Rhodospirillum rubrum ATCC 11170: one gene and its partner. The protein of the gene in region 2 interacts with the protein of the main gene of each other region in a pairwise test. Links are inferred from orthologs where the notes say so. Each region holds a gene or a part of one and is shown on either strand. Other genes may lie near its edges.

Region 1 (3,010 bases), 1.0 Mb from region 2 along the record:
AGCGGTGGGCCCCGGGGTCTCGCTGGTCGCCGTCGGCCAAAGGGTGTGCTATGGCACCGGACCGCTGGGCGCCTATGCCGACCGCCGGGTGATGCCCGAGAACACCTTGCTGGCGATCCCCGATACCATCACCGACACCCAGGCCGCCGGCATGATGCTGCGCGGCATGACCGTGCGCTATCTGATCCGCCAGACCTTCCCGGTTCAGTCCGGGATGACCGTGCTGCTCCATGCGGCGGCCGGCGGCGTCGGGCTGATCGCCTGCCAGTGGCTGAAGCATCTGGGCGTCACCACCATCGGCACGGTTGGCAGCGACGAAAAGGCCGCCCTCGCCCGCGCCCACGGCTGCAGCCACGTCATCAACTACAGCACCGAGAACTTCGTCGAGCGGGTACGCGAGATCACCGGCGGCCAGGGCGTACCCGTGGTTTACGACGGGGTCGGCGCCGCCGTGTTCGAGGGCTCGCTGGATTGCCTGCAGCGGCGCGGCATGATGGTGACCTTTGGCAATGCCTCGGGACCGGTGCCGCCGATCGCCCCCGCCCTGCTCAGCCAAAAGGGCTCGCTGTTCCTGACCCGGCCGACCCTGGCCCATTACACCGCCGATCGCCGCGAGTTGGTCGACACCGCGAATGATCTGTTCGCCGTCGTCGGCAATGGCGCGGTGAAGATCGATATCGGCCAGACCTATGCCCTGGCCGATGCGGTCAAAGCCCATCAGGATCTGGCCGGCCGCCGCACCACCGGCTCGACGGTGCTAATTCCCTGACGGCTTCGCGCCTGCAGCGCTGTTTCACGTGAAACAAAAAAAGGGGCCCCCTGCAGACAGTCTGCAGGGAGCCCCAAATTTTAAAAGCGATAAGCGCCTGAATCAGGAATTCATCGCGTCGAAGAAATCGTCGTTGTTCTTGGTTTCCTTCATCTTGCCAAGAAGGAATTCCATGGCGTCCTGAACGCCCATCGGCGAGAGGATCCGGCGCAGCACCCACATCTTCGACAGCACATCCTTGCGGACGAGAAGTTCTTCCTTCCGGGTGCCCGAGCGGGCGATATCGATCGACGGGAAGACGCGGCGGTCGGCGAGCTTGCGGTCCAGGATGATTTCCGAGTTACCGGTCCCCTTGAACTCTTCGAAGATCACCTCGTCCATGCGCGATCCGGTATCGATCAGCGCCGTGGCGATGATGGTCAGCGATCCGCCCTCTTCGATATTACGGGCGGCGCCGAAGAAGCGCTTGGGGCGCTGCAGGGCATTGGCGTCGACACCACCGGTCAGCACCTTGCCCGAACTGGGCACCACGGTGTTATAGGCGCGGGCGAGACGGGTGATCGAATCAAGAAGGATGACGACGTCGCGTTTGTGCTCGACCAGGCGCTTGGCCTTTTCGATCACCATCTCGGCGACCTGAACGTGGCGCGAGGCCGGTTCGTCGAAGGTGGAACTGACCACCTCGCCGTTCACCGAGCGAGCCATGTCGGTCACTTCCTCGGGCCGCTCGTCGATGAGCAGCACGATCAGATAGACTTCCGGATTATTGGCCGAAATCGCATGGGCGACGTTCTGCAGCATCACCGTTTTACCGGTGCGCGGCGGCGCCACGATCAGGGCGCGCTGGCCCTTGCCCAGCGGCGTGATGAGATCGATGATCCGGGTGGTGAATTCCTTGCGGGTCGGATCGTCGATTTCCAGCTTCAACCGCTCATCGGGATAGAGCGGCGTCAGATTGTCGAAATTGATGCGGTGACGGACGGATTCCGGCGCCTCAAAGTTGATCTTATTGACCTTGAGCAGGGCGAAATAGCGCTCGCCATCCTTGGGGGCGCGGATCTGGCCCTCGACCGTATCGCCGGTGCGCAGACCGAAGCGACGGACCTGACTGGGCGAGACATAAATATCATCGGGCCCGGGCAGGTAATTGGACTCGGGCGCCCGCAGGAAGCCGAAGCCGTCCTGAAGAATTTCCAGAACCCCCTCGCCAAAGATTGCGGTATCATTTTCGGCGAGTTGCTTCAAGATCGCGAACATCATGTCCTGCTTGCGCAGGTTGCTCGCGTTCTCGATCTCCAGTTCTTCGGCGAAAGCCAAAAGATCGGCCGGAGATTTGCTTTTCAGTTCCTGAAGGTGCATGGAGTCGTCTCGAACAGAGAGGATATCGTGGAAGAGCGAGCGGAAGGCCGATGATGCCCGGCTTGCGGAGCCGGTCGAGAACCCGGTCAAATAGCCAGAAAAGGCGGACTGGATCCGGCCCGAGGCGGAGCGGTCGAACGAACCCCGTTCGGGGAGCACAAACAAAGGCGTTATCGGGGAAAGACACCGTGCCGCCTGCAGGGAAACCCGCGAGGGAAAGCCTTCGTTGCAGGCAGGAAGGACGATGTCGAAGAAGATTGGGCCCAATGGCCCCGTCAGACGCTCCGAAACATGTAGCGGTTGCGACGGGGCCAGTCAACGGCAATGACACCGCAAGAGCCGGATTTCTTTTGGTAACGAAAAACCCTGTGAAACCCCGGGGTTAAAACGGCTTTAGAATCACCATCGGGATGATGATCAGCATCATGACCGTCGGAATCTCGTTCGCGTATCGGTAGAAGACATGGCTGCGGGTGTTACGATCGGCTTCAAAGTCGCGCCGCCAGCGGGCATTAAACATATGCATGGTGATCAAACCGGCGACCATCAGCAGCTTCACATGAAGCCAGCCGCTAGACAGCCAGCCTTCGATCATCAGCAGGCCGGTCACCAGAACGATGATCATCGACGGGTTCATGATGGCGCGCAGCAAGCGGCGCTCCATGATCTTGAATTTTTCCGAAGCGGCCGAGCCCGGGGTTTCCATGGCGTGATAGACGAACAGGCGCGGCAGATAAAACAACCCGGCCATCCAGGTGATGACGGCGATCACATGCAGCGTCTTCACCCAGGCATAGGGGTCGGTGTACTCAACTCCATAGGAGAGCATGACGATCCTCTTTCTCTCTTAAGCCCCGTCGGCATCCACCAGCCGTTGATCCC
Region 2 (3,326 bases):
GGTGGACGATTACATTCCGCAGCCCGAGCGCCCGAAGGACAAGCCGTTCCTGATGCCGATCGAAGACGTGTTCTCGATCTCGGGTCGTGGTACGGTGGTGACCGGTCGCGTCGAGCGCGGCATCGTCAAGGTTGGCGAGGAAATCGAGATCATCGGTATCCGCGACACCCAGAAGACGACCTGCACCGGCGTCGAGATGTTCCGCAAGCTGCTTGATCAGGGCGAGGCCGGCGACAACATCGGCGCGCTGCTGCGCGGCACCAAGCGTGATGACGTCGAGCGCGGTCAGGTTCTGGCCAAGCCGGGTTCGATCACCCCGCACACCAAGTTCAAGTGCGAGGCCTATATCCTGACGAAGGAAGAGGGTGGCCGTCACACGCCGTTCTTCTCCAACTATCGTCCGCAGTTCTATTTCCGCACGACCGACGTGACCGGGACGATCGAGCTGCCGGAAGGCACCGAGATGGTTATGCCCGGTGACAACATCGGCATGACGGTACAGCTGATCGCGCCGATTGCCATGGACGAGGGTCTGCGGTTCGCTATCCGCGAGGGTGGCCGTACCGTCGGTGCCGGCGTCGTCGCCAGCATCGTTCAGTAAGACGCCTAAGCCATCCAGCCAGTCCTTGTCGGGTCTGGCTGGATGGCGCGTGCCTTGGGGCTGGGCAACCGGGCGCGGCTAGCGGATGGATCAAGAAAGTCCTTGATCTCCTTGTGCCGAACAGGTATATGACCCAGCTCTCCCGGCCAAGACCGTCCGGGGGTTTTTTATCGGGGCCTGGCCCTGGTAGCGTGTGGAAGTCCTTTGGCTTCTTTAGGGTTTCGGGGGCGCTCATCGTCCCCGTGTTGGTTTCGGAAGTGGTGGCACTTTCGATGTTCCCAAGGCGCCTCGCGCCTTTGGAATGGACCACCCGGATGATCCATCCGGGTTTTCCGGCCGCTGGAGGGGTGTAGCTCAACTGGTAGAGCACCGGTCTCCAAAACCGGGGGTTACGGGTTCAAGTCCTGTCACCCCTGCCAACGGCCGTGACGTGCCGCCCGTGAATTCCGCCGGAGATCGCCTGTCGTGATCTCCGTCCGGTGCCGTCCTTCGGCGCCACGGCTTGCCAAGGGCAGGCCCTTTTCGGAACAATCGCCGATCCGGCGAAGTCCCGCAGTTTGGAAGGTCAGGATGCCGAGGACCAACCCAGGTCAATTCGTCCGCCAGGTCCGCCAGGAAATCGGCAAGGTGACCTGGCCGTCGCGCAAGGAAACCGTCATCTCGACGGTCATGGTTTTCATCATGGCCTCGCTGGCGGCTGTGTTTTTCCTGTTGGTCGACTGGATCCTGGCCGAGGGCGTTCAGTTCATCTTTGGTTTGGGAGGTTGAGCGCGTGACCGCCCGCTGGTACGTCATCCATGTCTATTCCGGTTTTGAAAACAAGGTCGCCCAGTCCATTCGGGAACAGGCGATCCAGAAAGGCATGGACTCGCGGATCGAGGAAGTTCTGGTCCCGACCGAGGAAATCGTCGAGGTCCGTCGCGGCGCCAAGGTGAACGCCGAGCGCAAGTTCTTCCCGGGCTATGTCCTGGTCAAGATGGACCTTTCGGACGAGACTTGGCATCTGGTGAAGAACACCGCCAAGGTCACCGGTTTTCTGGGCGGTCGCGGCCGCCCCTCGCCGATCAGCGACCGCGAGGCCGAGCGCATCTTGCATCAGGTGCAAGAGGGCATCGAGCGGCCCAAGCCTTCCATCACCTTCGACGTCGGCGAACAGGTCCGCGTCTGCGATGGTCCCTTCACCAGCTTCAACGGCATGGTCGAGGACGTCGACGAGGAGAAGGCCCGGCTCAAGGTCTCGGTTTCCATCTTCGGGCGCTCGACGCCGGTGGAACTGGAATATTCCCAGGTGGAGAAGGTCTGAACGGACCTTCGGACACGCCCCATTGGTCGCGGCGCTTCCCCGGGAGGCGCGCGGCGGCGATGGCGCAACGTGGGAGGCCCGCCCCTTAAAGTCCTTGGGGCGCCGTACCACGGCCTTCGGGCACCTCTAAACGTCAAGGACCGAGGTTATCATGGCAAAAAAGATCATCGGCTACATCAAGCTGCAGGTCCCGGCGGGGAAGGCCAATCCTTCGCCCCCGATCGGCCCGGCGCTTGGTCAGCGTGGCCTGAATATCATGGAGTTCTGCAAGGCGTTCAACGCCGCCACGCAGGGCTTGGAGCCCGGCATGCCGATTCCGGTGGTGATCACCGCTTACGGCGACCGGACCTTCACTTACATCACCAAGACTCCGCCGATGACGTACTTCCTCAAGAAGGCGGCTGGCATCGGCAAGGGCTCGACCACGCCGGGCAAGGGCTCGGCCGGAACGGTCACCATGGAGCAGGTGCGTGACATCGCCGAGAAGAAGATGCCCGACCTGAACTCCCCGACCATCGAGGCGGCGGTTCAGATGGTGGTCGGTTCCGCCCGTTCCATGGGCCTGCAGGTGGTGGAGTAAGACCATGGCGAAGGTTGGAAAGCGACTGAAGGCGGCCCACGAGGGTATCGACCGCGAGGCATTTTATGACTTGCCCCAGGCCGTGCATTTGATCCGTGAGCGGGCCACCGCCAAGTTCGATGAGAGCATCGAAGTGGCGATGAACCTGGGCGTCGATCCCCGTCACGCCGACCAGATGGTCCGTGGCGTCGTCGAGCTGCCCCACGGCACCGGTAAGACCATGCGCGTCGCCGTGTTCGCCAAGGGCGCCAAGGCCGAGGAAGCCAAGGCCGCCGGCGCCGATCTGGTCGGGGCCGACGAACTGGCCGCCGACATTCAGAACGGCACCATCGATTTCGATCGCTGCATCGCCACGCCCGACATGATGGGCGTCGTCGGTCGCCTCGGTAAGGTCCTGGGCCCGCGCGGCCTGATGCCGAACCCGAAGCTGGGCACCGTCACCATGGACGTCGCCACCGCGGTCAAGGCCGCCAAGGCCGGTCAGGTGCAGTTCCGCGTCGAGAAGTCCGGCATTGTTCATGCCGGCGTCGGTCGCGCGTCGTTCACCGAAGAGAAGCTCGTTGATAACGTGCGCGCCTTCGTCGACGCCATCAACAAGGCCAAGCCCACGGGCGCCAAGGGCACTTACCTCAAGAAGGTGTCGTTGAGCTCGACCATGGGCCCCGGCCTCAAGGTCAATCTCGGGACGATTTCGGGCGCCGCCTGATCTCCGGGATTGCCGCGTTAAGATTTTCGCATCCGCTCTTTCGGATGCGGGAGAGGGCGGGCCAGAAGGGGAAACCCCGATGGTTCGCCCAAACCTGTCCGAGACCGTAGGCGCTTTCGACCGGCTTGCCGGCCCG

Evidence for each region.
Region 1: the proteins of nusG (region 2) and rho interact in binary tests that used the Escherichia coli proteins (3 or more experiments, as listed by UniProt). The link is inferred for Rhodospirillum rubrum ATCC 11170 from one-to-one orthologs.

Annotation. Positions count from the first base shown.
Region 1 is NC_007643.1:4,157,030-4,160,039, reverse strand. Bases 1-2,860 are described here. They hold rho (transcription termination factor Rho), read right to left. Parts: upstream 2,129-2,860; coding sequence 872-2,128; downstream 1-871. Other genes in these bases: hemJ (protoporphyrinogen oxidase HemJ), read right to left, coding at 2,511-2,860; RRU_RS18695 (quinone oxidoreductase family protein), read left to right, coding at 1-769. Also shown: more of hemJ, read right to left, coding at 2,861-2,957. UniProt on the Escherichia coli protein: Facilitates transcription termination by a mechanism that involves Rho binding to the nascent RNA, activation of Rho's RNA-dependent ATPase activity, and release of the mRNA from the DNA template.
Region 2 is NC_007643.1:3,122,879-3,126,204, reverse strand. The notes cover bases 298-3,138. They hold nusG (transcription termination/antitermination protein NusG), read left to right. Parts: upstream 298-1,373; coding sequence 1,374-1,904; downstream 1,905-3,138. Other genes in these bases: rplA (50S ribosomal protein L1), read left to right, coding at 2,489-3,138; rplK (50S ribosomal protein L11), read left to right, coding at 2,056-2,484; secE (preprotein translocase subunit SecE), read left to right, coding at 1,172-1,369; tuf (elongation factor Tu), read left to right, coding at 298-601. In the rest of the region: more of tuf, read left to right, coding at 1-297; more of rplA, read left to right, coding at 3,139-3,190. UniProt on the Escherichia coli protein: Part of the processive rRNA transcription and antitermination complex (rrnTAC). The complex forms an RNA-chaperone ring around the RNA exit tunnel of RNA polymerase (RNAP).